3 regions of the Allobosea sp. P4_E12 genome follow, and region 3 is predicted to be linked to each of the others. Evidence: riboswitches for the same ligand, from Rfam matches in the RefSeq annotation. Region 3 holds a riboswitch; each other region holds the start of a gene.
What was found. Region 3 has a riboswitch for thiamine pyrophosphate ahead of thiB (thiamine ABC transporter substrate binding subunit). Riboswitches for the same ligand answer to the same signal wherever they lie in the genome.

Region 1 (4,491 bases), on a different contig from region 3:
ACTGCGACGCCCACAGCACCAGCCTCGATACAGAGTGGCGCGCGCTCGCAGGTGATGCCGCCAAGGGCCACGATCGGCAGGCCGATCGCCGCCCAGCGCCGCAGCACGGTCAGGCCCAGGGCCGGACCGTAGCCGGGCTTGCTCGCCGTCGCGAAGATCGGGCTCGCCGTGACATAATCGGCGCCTGCCGCCGCAGCCGCCCGGACATCGGCCTCGTCATGCGCGGAGACGCCGATCAGCGCGGAGACGCCGAGCACGGCGCGGGCCGCGGAGATCGCCCCAGCCGATTGCAGATGGACGCCCCGCGCCCCGACCCGAGCAGCGAGATCCACATCACCGCCGATCGTCAGAACCGCATCCGCCAGGCTCACCAGCTCATGGAGCTGCAGCGCCAGGCTGCGGCGTTCCGCCGGATCGAGGTCGCGATCGCGCAGCCAGATCCAGCGTGCCCCGCCCGCGAGCGCCGCAGAGACAACCTGCGGCAAGGGCTTCACCGCCTGATGCCGGTCGGTGACGACGAGCAGCCGGTCGGGCAGCCTGTTCACGAACCCACAAGCCCGAGCTGCGGGCTCGACGGCTGAGCGCGCCCACGCCGCGGAATGCGCCCCGCCAGGCGGGCGTTCCAGCCGGCCTCGACGGCGTGACGCATGGCGAGTGCCATTCGCACGGGATCATCGGCCTTGGCGACGGCCGTGTTGAGCAGTACCCCGCTCGCGCCGCATTCCATGGCGATCACGGCGTCGGAGGCCGTGCCGATGCCGGCATCGACGATCACGGGCACGGGCGAGCGGGTGCAGATCAGCTCGAGATTGGCCGGATTGGCGACGCCCATGCCCGAGCCGATCAGCGACCCCATCGGCATCACGGCAGCGGCGCCGAGATCGGCCAGGCGTGCGCAGATGACCGGATCGTCGTTGCAATAGGGCAGGACGACGAACCCCTTGTCGACGAGCTGGCGCGTCGCCTCGAGCAACTCGCCGACATCGGGATAAAGCGTCTCGCGATCGCCGATCACCTCGAGCTTGATCCAGTTGGTGCCGAGCGCCTCGCGTGCAAGCTCGGCCGTGAGGATCGCGTCGCGCGCGGTTTCGCAGCCCGCCGTGTTGGGCAGGAAGCGGCGGCCGGCGAGCAGGCGCACCGTGTCGGAGCCATGACCCTGCAGCGAAATGCGACGCATGGAGAGCGTGACAAGGTCCGAACCACTGGCCTCGATGGCATCGACCATGATGCGCTGGCTCGGATAGCCGGCCGTGCCTATGAGGAGCCGGGACGACAATGCCGTGCCGGCGATGGTGAGGGCCTCGATTGGGGTGCTCATGTCAGCCTCCCGCGAAGGCACGGATGATTTCGACGCGGTCGTTGCCCGACAGAGGTGTCTGCGCCCAGTCGACCTGCCGCACCACGGTGCCGTTCAGCGCGATGGCGAAGCCCTGCGGCCCCGGCAAGTCCAGCTCGGCCGTCTCCTCCTGCCAAAGCGCCGCCAGATTCTGCGCCGCGCTATCGCGGTCCTTGCCGTTGATGACGAGTTTCATGAGGTTGCCTCCAGAGATGGGGTGAAGCGCGCCTGACCGAATGACGCGGCCGGCCCCGTGATGCGGTCTTCGACGAGGAACTGCTCGATTGCGGCAGCCGTGACGGGGGCGAGCAGATAGCCGTTGCGGTGATGGCCGGTCGCAACGAGCAGGCCCGATATCCCCGTCTCGCCGACGATCGGCGCATCATCGATCGAGGTCGGGCGGAAGCCGGACCAGATCGCCTCGACCGGCATCTCCTCGGTCGAGGGCAATGCGCGCCGGGCGCCGTCGAGCAGGGCATAGACACCGCCAGCGGTCACGCTGTCGTCGAAGCCGCGTTCTTCCATGGTGGCGCCGACGAGGAGAGTGCCGTCGCTTTTGGGGGCGAGATGCACCTGCTCGGTCCAGACGACGCGCGCAAGCGTACCGGTCTCGGGCGTGCTGCGGAGCGCGAGTGACTGGCCCTTGAGCGGGCGCACGGGGATGTCGAGCCCGTGAATTCGGGTCCAGGCGCCGGCGGCCGCAATCACGATCGGAGCCTTGCAGAGCCCGCGTGGCGTCGAGACGCCGAGAGCGCGCCCCCCGGCCAGCTCCGGCTCGGCCTCGCAGGCTTCGACCAGATGCGCTCCGGCCGCGAGACAGGCGCGTCGCAGCGCCGCCATGACGCGCGGCGGATCGACCTGATGGTCGGCCGGGCAGAAAATACCGGCAACGACCGAAGGCCTCAGGCCGGGTTCGCGTTCGCGGCATTGCGCCCCGCCGAGCCATGCCGCCTCAAGCTCGGCGCGGCGCTGCAGGTCATGGCGAAAACGCAGGCGCTCGACCTCTTCGCGCCCCAGCGCGACCAGCAGGACACCGTCCCGGCGATAGTCGATGCCGAGCCCGCTCTCGGCTTCGAGCTCGCGCGCAAAACCCGGCCAGAGCCGCTGGCTTTCCAGCGCCAGCGGCAGATGCTCCTCGCCGCCCGGCTCCAGCTCGGCGGCCGCGGCCAGCATGCCGGTCGCGGCAAGGCTTGCCCCCTGCCCGATCGTGCCACGCTCGAAAACGGTCACGTCAAAGCCGCGCCGGGCCAGCCGCCAGCCGATGGACAGACCGATCAGGCCGCCGCCAATGATGGCGATATCGGTGACGGCCGGCACCTCGCAGGCGACAGGCCCGGAAGCGCCGCCAGAGCGGCGAAGGGTGGTATGTGGCGGGCCGCGCATGGCAAACTCCTCGCCCGCTCGGGGAAGGAGATCTGGCAACCCTTCGGCTGCCGGCAAGTGCCGCGACGCTCCATCCCTCCGCCGGTATGAGCCGGATCAGGTTCGAAGGATTTCCGCGCGCCTCTCCGGGGGACACCCGGTCTGCCAGCGGTTTCTCAGCCCCTTGCCGGGGATCTCCTTGGATCCGCGCAGTCTGGAGCCGGGGCGGCAGCGAGGTCAAGGCCAATCCGACACGAACGCCGGGAGGACCCCGGCTGGCGGGCCAGGGGCCGGGAATCTTCGCGGGTCCAAGGCGCTGCTGAGGCACCTCGCCTGCCGCCATTCACCCGCGCTCCGCTTCCGCTGCCGGCACGCGCGGCCAGGCGGGCGGCTTCACGAGGGAGCGCTCCGCCGGCCATGCCAACAGCATGCATTGTCCGTAGCGCCCAAAGCAGGCGCGACGGCGGAACGTTCCGGTCCATGAGCCGTTGGACCTCTACCGCCGCGACAAGAAGGCGGTTCAGGAGAAGCCCAGTGCCTACAGACGCGGAAAAGCCGGTTGTTCTCGTTGTCGACGACGAGCCGATCATCAGGATGTATGCGGCCTTGCTCGTCGAGGAGGCCGGTTACCTCGCCGTAGAGGCAGCGACCGCCGACGAGGCCCTGGCCATTCTCGAGCAACGCGACGATGTCCGCATCCTCTTCACCGATGTCGAGATGCCGGGCTCGCTGAACGGCCTGCAGCTGGTCGAGGTCGTGCGCGAGAAATGGCCGCCGATCGGGCTGATGGTGACCTCGGGCCATGTCCGGGTCGACCCTCAGAAATTGCCGGAGCGGGCCCGGTTCTTTCGAAAACCCTATACCGAGAGCGAGATCATCAGGACGCTGAAATCCTTGCCGGCCAGCGCCTAGGCGCGCCTGACAGAATGGACGCGAAGGAAACGGCCGATCCCCGCGCCGGGGCGGGATCGGGGCAGAGCCCAGGAAACGGGCTTGAAACGGGCTTTCCGTGCCCGACGGAGGGCTTGCATCCTTCGTGATGGCGCCGACCGAATATCCCGAGATCTGCAACTCGCCCGCGCGCAAACCGGTGAGGCACTGCGCGCAACTCGTAAGCCAGCAGGAGAACTGGTAGGATCGGAGCTGGGCGACGCTTTCCGATTGCTGGGCGGACACAGCCATGCGGAAGTTCGATTACTACGACACCGTGCTGGTACCGTGGTATTCAGAAGATGACTTTCCTGCCTTGCTGGACATGGTCGGCAAGGACCCCAGGATCCCCCGCTCCTATCCCGAATGGAAGCGCCAGTTCGCTGCCGCGACGGAGCTGCTTCTGGCCAAGGGCAAGACCGTCCAGATCATCACCGTTCGCCTCGCCGAGTATCTTGAGTGGCTGCAAATCACCCATCGCAGCAACACGGTGGCGGCACGCCTGCGCTATCTGAAATGGCTGGCCACGCAAAACGGCCAGAGGGCGACCGTCCTCCCCGTGCCGGCAAGGGTGCTGTCCGACGCAGGTGGCGAGGGCTAGCCGCACAGGGTTCGCCCCTGCCAGGTCCAAGGGGCCTGTCTCCGTCATGCGGTCGCGCCTGGCAGCGAGCGCCTTTGGCGCCCCCATAGGAAACAGGCCATGGCGGCTGCTTGCACCACGGCAGCGACCGCAAACAGCGCTGCCCCATCGAAGCTCGACAGTCCGGTTGGCGACAGCGTCCGCAGAGCGCCGAACACGGCCGGCGCAAAGGAATAACCTGCCTGTCCGATGGCAACGATCAGTGGAACGACGCGGGCAACGT
Region 2 (4,491 bases), on a different contig from region 3:
GGTTTGCCAGCCACGCCGAGATCGCGCGCTATGTAAAGGCCGAGGCCGGGCTTTAGCCCGCACAGCTCGGGTCGGGCGGGGAGGAACCCTGCCCGATTTCGGCCGTTTTCGGTTCATGACGGGTTCAGTGCGCACGCGCGCTGATAGCCCGAGCCACTGAAACGGAAACGGAACTCATGACGCGCACGAAAAACTGGCTTCTGATCGGTACTGTCCTTCCCGGCCTGACCCTGTCGCATGGCGGCTTCGCGGTCGAACCGGCGCAGGCACCGATGAGATTAGCGCAGGCTCCTGCGCCGTCGGACGAAGAGCCCGGACAGCCGCGCCGGCCTCGCCCCCCGGGAGCCTCAGCCGCGCCCGGCGAGGCGCGCCCGCCTGGGGCCGAACGCCCGCGGCCCGCTCCCGGAGCACCCGGGGCGCCGCCTGCGATCCAGCGGCCGGTCGCGCCTCCGGCGCCAAGCGCAGCGCCACCCGCGCAGCCACGCCCACCCGCCGCGCCGCCGCCTGAACCGCGCCGCGAGCCGCAGATGCCGCGCCCCGTGCCGCCGGGCGCCGGCGAACCCGGACGCCCACCAGCCATACGGCCGCAACCCGCGCCCCCGCCCTCCTCCGCGCCTCAGCCAATCCCGGCGGTGCCGCGCCCGGCTCCTCCAGCCCAGCCCAGCCAGCCTCAGGCCGTGCCGCCGCGCGCCCAGCCGCCCGTCCCGGCCCCCGTGCAGCCGCCGGCAGCCCGTCCGATTCCCGCCCCACAGGCGCAGCCGCCGGCAACCGCACCGTTGACGCCCCCAGCAGGGGGACGCGCTCCCGGAGCGGCTCCGCAAACCCAGCCGCCCGCTACCGCCCCGCTGGCGCCACCTCCTGCCGGCCGTGCGCCCGGCACGCCACCGGCCGGCCAGGCGCCAGCGGCAGCTCCGGGCCAGCCTCCGGCGGCTCGCCCGACGCCAGCACCGGTGCCAGGAACGGCTCCGCAAGCCCAGCCGCCCGCCACCCAGCCACTGGCGCCGCCTCCGGGTGGTCGTGCGCCCGGCGCGCCGCCAGCCGGCCAACCGCCTGTGACCGCTCCCGGCCAGGCGCCAGCGACGGCTCCGACCCAACCCCCGGCGGCTCGCCCGACACCAGCGCCGGTGCCAAGAACTGCCCCGCAAGCTCAGCCGCCCGTGACCCAGCCGCTGGTGCCGCCTCCGGGTGGTCGTGCGCCCGGCGCGCCGCCAGCCGGCCAACCGCCTTCTGCAACACCCGGTCAGGTTCCGGCGCCGCTACCCGCTCAGCCGCCGGCAGCAGCCCCGCTCGCCCCGCCCCCCGGCGGTCGCGCGCCCGGCGCAGTCCCGCCGCCCGTTGCACCGCCGCAGCCGGGCCAGACGCTCGCTCCGCCTCCGGCCGGCCAGCCTCCAGCCGCTGGACCCGGGCAACTGCCCCCGCCTGACCGGCAGGGCCGTCGCGGTGGCATCGGCCTCGGTGGCGCGGCTGCGATCGGCCTTGGCGTAGGCGTACTCGGCGGCATCATGGCGACGCAGGGCGCGACGCGCCTCGACGATGTCCGCGGGCGCCGCGAGGAGCGCCGCGAGGGCGACGTCACGATCATTCGCGAGCCCGGTCGCACGATCATCCGCGACGACGACCGTGCCATCATCCGCCGCGACGAGACCGAGCGCTTCCGCGACCTCGGCTGGCAGGGACGGACCGAACGGCGCGGAGACGAGAACGTCACCGTGTTCGAACGGCCGGACGGCAGCCGCATCATCACCGTGACCGACGAGGATGGCCGCCTGATCCGCCGGACCCGGCGCATGCGCGATGGCGATGAGATCGTGATGATCGACAACACCCGCCGCGATCGGCCGGATATGCGCTTCTCGGACGAGGTCGTCGTGCTGCCGCCGCCGCCGCTGCCGATCCCGCGCGAGCGCTATATCGTCGACGCCGAGCAGGCCGACCAGCGCCTGATCTATGAGACGATCACCGCCCCGCCGATCGCCGCGATCCCGCGCCGCTACACGCTCGACGAGGTCCGCTACTCGCCGGACCTGCGCGCCCGCATGCGCAGCGTCGATATCGACACGGTAACCTTCGAGACCGGGTCCTGGGAGGTCACCCCCAACCAGGCGCAGCGGCTCTCGGTGATTGCCGCCTCGATCAGCCAGGCACTGCAGCGCGCGCCGAACGAGGTTTTCCTGGTCGAGGGCCATACCGACGCCGTCGGCTCGGATGTCGACAACCTCTCGCTCTCGGATCGCCGGGCCCAATCGGTCGCCGAGATCCTGACGCGCGATTTCCAGGTGCCGCCGGAGAACCTGACGACGCAGGGCTATGGCGAGCAGTATCTCAAGGTGCAGACGCAGGAGGCCGCCCGCGAGAACCGCCGCGTCACGCTCCGACGCATCACCCCGCTGCTGGCCGGGCAGAATCAGCCGCAGTGAACCAATAGAACCGGCGCGGCGGGCGACCGTCGCGCCGGTCTCCCCGGATCAGGGGATTCAGGAATCAGCAAGCTCTCCGGCTTAAGACCTGTCGTAAGGAGAGTTGAGATGAGTGAGACAACCGTCGCGATCGCGCAGGGCTTTGCCGCAAGCCAGGCAGCCTCGACCCGCCAGACCTTGCAGACAGCGATGGTGAAGCAGCAGGCGACGTCCGACCAGGCGCTCGTGGATATGCTGCAGCAGAGTGCCGAGTCCCAGAAGGCTACTCTTGCCGCTGGCCAGGGCCAGAACGTCGACATTCTCGCCTGAGCCCGGCATTCCGGCGCCGCATGGCAGGGCCGCATCCCGCCCCTTGCCGGTTGCGTTCAAGAGCCGCCGGCCCTAACCTCCGCTTCGTTCCGAGGGGTGCTCGCAAGAGCTGAGATGGCGTCCAAAGCCGAACCCGTCGAACCTGATCCGGGTCATACCGGCGGAGGGACTGGAACGCGGCGTGCGCCACACGTGTACCCGCAGACAGCGACTGGACCGCTTCTAAACCCGGATCTCCTGAACCTTGGACCAAGGAGGAGATCCCATGAACGCCCACACCAAGCCCCAGAAGAATACCGTCAAGGCTGCCCCTCAAAGCGTGACGACCGGACCGATCATCGGCTCGCGCAAGATCTATGTCGCGCCGCCGGACCATCCCGAGATGCGGGTGCCCTTCCGCGAAGTTCAGCTCACCACCGATTCCGAGCCGCCGGTCCGGATCTACGACCCGTCCGGTCCGTTCACCGAGAGCGATGTCACGATCGACCTGAATGCCGGCCTGCCGCAGCCGCGCCGCGCCTGGCTCGATGCCTCCGGCTTCACGACCGTGCCCGGCCGCGCCGTCACTGCCGCCGATAACGGCCATATCTCGCCTGAACAGCTCGTTRCCGCCTGCCCGGCCCCACGCCCGATCCTCGAGGCGAAGCCCGGCCAGATGGCGACCCAGTACGAGTTCGCCAAGGCCGGCATCATCACGCCCGAGATGATCTATGTCGCGCATCGCGAGAATCTCGGCCGCGCCGCGATGCTCGAAGGCGCACGCGAGCGCCATGCCGATGGCGAGAGCTTTGGCGCCTCGGTTCCGGAATTCGTCACCCCTGAATTCGTGCGCGAGGAAATCGCCCGCGGCCGCGCCATCATCCCGGCCAATATCAACCACCCCGAACTGGAGCCGATGGCGATCGGCCGCAATTTCCTGGTCAAGATCAACGCCAATATCGGCAATTCGGCCGTGACGTCCGGCGCTGCCGAGGAGGTCGAGAAGCTGGTCTGGGCGATCCGCTGGGGCGCCGACACGGTGATGGACCTGTCGACCGGCCGCAACATCCACAACATCCGCTCCTGGATCCTGCGCAACTCGCCGGTTCCGATCGGCACGGTGCCGATCTACCAGGCGCTTGAGAAGGTCGGCGGCGACCCGATCAAGCTCGACTGGGAGGTCTTCAAGGACACGCTGATCGAGCAGGCCGAGCAGGGCGTCGACTATTTCACCATCCATGCCGGCGTGCGCCTGCCCTATGTCCCGCTCACTGCGAGCCGCGTCACGGGCATCGTCTCGCGCGGCGGCTCGATCATGGCGCGCTGGTGCCTCGCGCACCACAAGGAGAGCTTCCTCTACGAGCGCTTCGACGAGATRTGCGAGATCATGCGCAAATATGACGTCTCCTTCTCGCTCGGCGACGGCCWGCGTCCGGGCTCGATCGCCGACGCCAATGACCGCGCCCAGTTTGCCGAGCTGGAGACGCTGGGCGAGCTCACCAAGGTCGCCTGGGACAAGGGCTGCCAGGTGATGATCGAGGGCCCGGGCCACGTGCCGATGCACAAGATCAAGGAGAACATGGACAAGCAGCTGCGCGAATGCGGCGAGGCGCCGTTCTACACGCTGGGACCGCTGACCACCGACATCGCGCCGGGTTACGACCACATCACCTCGGGCATCGGCGCGGCGATGATCGGCTGGTTCGGCTGCGCCATGCTCTGCTATGTCACGCCCAAGGAGCATCTCGGCCTTCCCAACCGCGACGACGTCAAGACCGGCGTCATC
Region 3 (4,491 bases):
CGAGGAGACCTTGTTGCGGCGGGTGCGTGCCAGCTCGAAGGCGACGCGCGCGATGCGTTCGATTTCGGGCGTGGTGTAGAGCTGGGTATCGACGCCGCGCTTGGAACCGTCCTCCAGCGTGACGATCTCCTTGGGCTCGCCGAAATAGACGCCGCCGGTGAGCTCACGCACGATCAGGATGTCGAGCCCCTCGACCACCTCGGGCTTGAGCGAGGAGGCGGAAGCCAGCGCCGGATAGCAGATCGCAGGCCGCAGATTCGCAAACAGGCCAAGATCCTTGCGCAAGCGCAGCAGGCCGGCTTCGGGGCGATGCTGATAGGGCACATCCGCCCATTTCGGGCCGCCCACAGCGCCGAACAGCACCGCATCGGCATCCTGGGCGAGCTTCATGTCGCCTTCCGAGATCGCCGCCTTGTGCGCGTCATAGGCAGCGCCGCCGACAAGTCCGCGCTCGATGGCGAAGGAGGCGAGGCCCTGCCTCTCGAACCAGCCGACGATCTTCTCGACCTGGCCGGTCACTTCGGGACCGATGCCGTCGCCCGGCAGGAGGAGGAGCTTGTGGGTCGCCATGGTCGCCTCACGCGTTTGTCGGATGTTGCTGGGGCCAGAGCGGCCTTGCCGGGCTGATTAGGCGGGGAACGGGAGTGACGCAAGCGCAGCCGCGGGGCAGCGCGCCTGCGCGGCAAGCAGAAGCTGTACGATCGGCACCAGCATCGAACCGCTTCACTCCGGCCGGAGTGAAGCGGAGAGCTGGAAGCCGTCGCAGAGCGCGACGATGGTTTCCGGATCGGAGCCGCTAGCGCAGTGCCTCTGGCATCAGCCAGTATCCCGACGGCAACGGGTGCTCCGTCCTCAGGCCTTCTTCTCCATGTTCCAGAAGAACTGGACGGGCGAGAGCACCATGCCGGTCAGGCTCTTGCGATAGGCCATTGGCTGCTGCACCAGCCCCGCCGGCGCATAGGGCACCGTCTCGAAGGCGCGCTTCTCGATCGAGGCGGCCAGCTCCTTCTGCTTGGCCACCTCAGGCGTTGCAATCCACTGATCGCGCAGACCTTCCAGCGTGGCATCCTCCGGCCAGCCGAACCAGGCGGCAGGGCCATTGCTGCGCAACAGCGGATGCAGCGCGGGATTGAGCACGTCGGCGCCCGACCAGAGCGTGTGGAACACCGACCAGCCGCCCTGGTCCGGCAATCCGCGGTTGGAACGCCTGCCGATGAAGCTGGCCCAATCGGTCGCGACCAGATCGACAGTCATGCCGAGCTTCTTCAGCAGTTCCTGTGTCACCAGGCACTGGTTATAGGCGATCGGCTGGTCGGCGGGTGCCAGTAGCAACACCTTCTCGTTCTTGTAGCCGGCCTCCTGCAGCATGGCCTTGGCCCGCTCCAGATTGTTGCCGAGTGCAGCCTGTCCGCCCGCTCCGGTCGACATCGGCGAGCCCGGCGTGAAGAAGGTCTTGCACTCCTTGTAGTAGTCCTTGCTGCCGACGACCGCCTCCATGTAGTCGGTCTGATCGATTGCCATCATCACCGCCCGGCGGATGCCGGGATTGTTGAAGGGCGGCTGCAGATGGTTGAAACGCATCAGCAAGATCAGTCCCAGCGGCACGTTCTCGATCGCGATCTCGGGATTGCTCTTGAGCAGGGGCAGGAGATCGACCGGCGGCTGTTCGTACCAGTCGACCTCGCCCTGCATCAGCGCGCCGACTGCGGCTGAAACCTCGGTCAGCGGCAACCATTCGATACGGTCGATCTTGGCGACCTTGCCGCCAGCGGCCCAGGACGGAGCCTCCTCTCGTGGCCTGTACTTGGCGAAGCGCTCATAGATCGCGTTCTGGCCCGGCACCCATTGCTTGTCCATGAAGCGCCAGGGTCCGGAACCGATCGCCTCCGTGATGTTCTTGGTTGGCTCCATCATGGCCACGCGCTCGGGCATCATGAAGGGCACGTTCGAGGAGAGCTTGCCGAGCGCGTCCGGCAGCATCGGGAAGGGCTTCTTCAGGCGGATGGCGAAGGTGCGCTGATCGACGACATCGTAACCCTCGACGAATGTCGCGAAAGTCTGCCCGAAGGCATCGCGCGCCGACCAACGCTTGATCGAGGCAATGCAGTCCTGCGCCCTGACCGGCTGCTCGTCGTGGAACATCAGTCCGTCGCGCAGATGGAAGGTCCAGCGCAGCCCGTCCGGCGCAGTCTCCCAGCTCTCGACCATTTGCGGCTGGATGCGGAACTGCGCGTCCGTCGCAAAGAGGGTATCATATATCAGATAGCCGTGATTGCGGATAACATAGCTCGTAGCGACGATCGGATCGAGGGAGGGCAACGGCGTTGACGGAATGAAGCGCAGCGTATTGGCGCGCGACTGCGCGCGCGACGGAAATCCAACGAGGCTGGAAGCGGTTAAAGCGGAACTTCCGGCCAGAATCTGACGGCGATTGAGTCGCATTCGGCATCCCCTTGCTCTTGAGCTTTCGCGCCTGGCGCGCCTGCCTTCTGTTAAGCAAGAGATATACCAGCATGACCATGCGGCCAGACGCAATGGCCCTTGCGATGGCCAGGCGGCATCAACTGGACTCGCCCCGGCCCGCTCGCTATTCCCTTGACCGTCTCAACGGGGTGCCCGGCGATTTCGGGCTGAGAGGGAAGCGCAGGGCTTTCAACCCGTCGAACCTGATCCGGATCGTGCCGGCGGAGGGATTGAGCACTGGCGTCTCGCATCCGGAGACCGCCTTCCCTCTCGACCGTCATGGCCTGCCGTCGAATGCATGCGGGGTGACGCCATGACCTTTCTGAACAACCGGTTGACCCGGATCGCCGCCGCGCTCTCGGCGCTCCTGCTCGCGACGCCGTCCATGGCCCAGGAGAAACCGGCACTGACGGTCTACACTTATTCCTCCTTCACCGGGAAATACGGTCCCGGCGCGAAAGTGAAGGCGGCCTTCGAGGCGCAATGCAGTTGCACGCTGAACTGGGTCGCAAGCGATGATGCCGGCTCCCTCGTCGCGCGCCTGAAGCTGGAGGGTGAGGCGACCAAGGCCGATGCCGTGCTCGGCCTCGACATGAACCTTGCTGCAGAAGCCAAGGCGACGGGACTGTTCCAGCCCCATGGCCAGGACCGTGCCGCGCTCACTTTGCCCATCGCCTGGACTGACGATACCTTCCTGCCCTTCGATTGGGGGCATCTCGCCTTCGTCTATGATTCAACCAAACTTGCCGCGCCGCCCACCAGCCTGAAGCAGCTTGTCGACGATCCGAATGGGCCAAAGCTCGTGCTGCAGGACCCGCGCACCAGCGCGCCCGGGCTTGGCTTCCTGCTCTGGATGCGATCCGTCTATGGCGACGGCGCTGACGCCGCCTGGACCAGGCTCAAGCCGCGCATCGTCACCTTCACCAAGGGCTGGTCCGAGGCCTACGGACTCTTCCTCAAGGGCGAGGCCGACATGGTGCTCTCCTACGCGACATCGCCGGCCTATCACATCGGCGCCGAGAAGAAGACGCAGTACAAGGCCGCCCCCTTCAGCGAAGGCCACTATCTGCATGTCGAACTCGCCGGCATGACGCGCACGACGCGGCAGCCGGAACTCGCCAAACGCTTCCTCGCCTTCACGCTTTCGGACGCCTTCCAATCGCTGATCCCGGAAGGCAACTGGATGATGCCGGCGAAACAGGCGACAGGTGGACTGCCGGCTTCATTCGCCGATGTCGTCAAGCCGGAACGAACCTTGCTGTTCACGCCGGACGAGGTGCGCACGCAGCGCCGAACCTTCATCGACGCCTGGCTCGCCGCAGCGAGCCGCTGAGGCCTTGCTCCGCCCGGCCACGCTCACTGCGCTTGCCATCCTTGCGCTCGCCGGCGCCTCGCTCGCCGGGCTGGCGCGAGCCGGCGGCGACGTCGCGGCCCTGTCGTCGCTCGGCCCCTATCTCGCTCGCCTCGTCGCAGGAGCGACCGTCCAGGCGGGCCTGTCGATGCTGCTCTCGCTTCTGCTGGGCACGGCACTGGCGCTTGCCTTGCTGCGCCGCCGCTTCCCAAGCCGCAACCTCCTGCTCGCCGTGCTGACCGCCGCCGCCGTCGCACCGACGATCGTGATCGTCTTCGGCGTCATCGCGATCTATGGCCGTTCCGGGTTGCTCGGCGACCTGGCGCGTGCCGTCGGTGCTGAACCGCCGGCGATCTACGGGCTCCAGGGTATCCTGATCGCGCATGTGCTGATGAATACGCCGCTGGTGACGCGCACGCTGCTTCAGGCCTTCGGCCGCGAACCGGGCGAGCGGAGGCGCCTGGCGTCGGCACTCGGCTTCTCCGCCGCCGATTGTTTCCGGCATCTCGACTGGCCCGTGATCCGGCGCGAAGCCCCGGCGCTAGCCACCTTCGTCTTTCTGCTCTGCTTCACGAGCTTTGCCGTCGTGCTCTCGCTCGGTGGCGGGCCTGCCAATGCGACGCTGGAAGTCGCGATCTACGAAGCGGTCCGTTTCGAGGCCGATTTCGCCCGCGCGG

Region 1: another riboswitch for thiamine pyrophosphate. It lies ahead of thiO (glycine oxidase ThiO); the one in region 3 lies ahead of thiB (thiamine ABC transporter substrate binding subunit).
Region 2: another riboswitch for thiamine pyrophosphate. It lies ahead of thiC (phosphomethylpyrimidine synthase ThiC); the one in region 3 lies ahead of thiB (thiamine ABC transporter substrate binding subunit).

What each region holds. Positions count from the first base shown of each region.
Region 1 covers NZ_JBFUIY010000013.1:170,955-175,445, forward strand. Annotated here, with positions in the region: gene AC1DW9_RS18460 (thiamine phosphate synthase) at 1-545, opposite strand, end outside; gene thiG (thiazole synthase) at 542-1,318, opposite strand; gene thiS (sulfur carrier protein ThiS) at 1,320-1,532, opposite strand; gene thiO (glycine oxidase ThiO) at 1,529-2,719, opposite strand; TPP riboswitch at 2,776-2,908, opposite strand; gene AC1DW9_RS18480 (response regulator) at 3,233-3,610, shown strand; gene AC1DW9_RS18485 (hypothetical protein) at 3,879-4,229, shown strand; gene AC1DW9_RS18490 (MFS transporter) at 4,274-4,491, opposite strand, start outside.
Region 2 covers NZ_JBFUIY010000008.1:96,501-100,991, forward strand. Annotated here, with positions in the region: gene AC1DW9_RS12435 (polysaccharide deacetylase family protein) at 1-56, shown strand, start outside; gene AC1DW9_RS12440 (OmpA family protein) at 1,158-2,417, shown strand; gene AC1DW9_RS12445 (hypothetical protein) at 2,526-2,726, shown strand; TPP riboswitch at 2,809-2,913, shown strand; gene thiC (phosphomethylpyrimidine synthase ThiC) at 2,992-4,491, shown strand, end outside.
Region 3 covers NZ_JBFUIY010000001.1:243,559-248,049, forward strand. Annotated here, with positions in the region: gene leuB (3-isopropylmalate dehydrogenase) at 1-570, opposite strand, end outside; gene AC1DW9_RS01160 (ABC transporter substrate-binding protein) at 853-2,442, opposite strand; TPP riboswitch at 2,599-2,710, shown strand; gene thiB (thiamine ABC transporter substrate binding subunit) at 2,777-3,796, shown strand; gene AC1DW9_RS01170 (ABC transporter permease family protein) at 3,801-4,491, shown strand, end outside.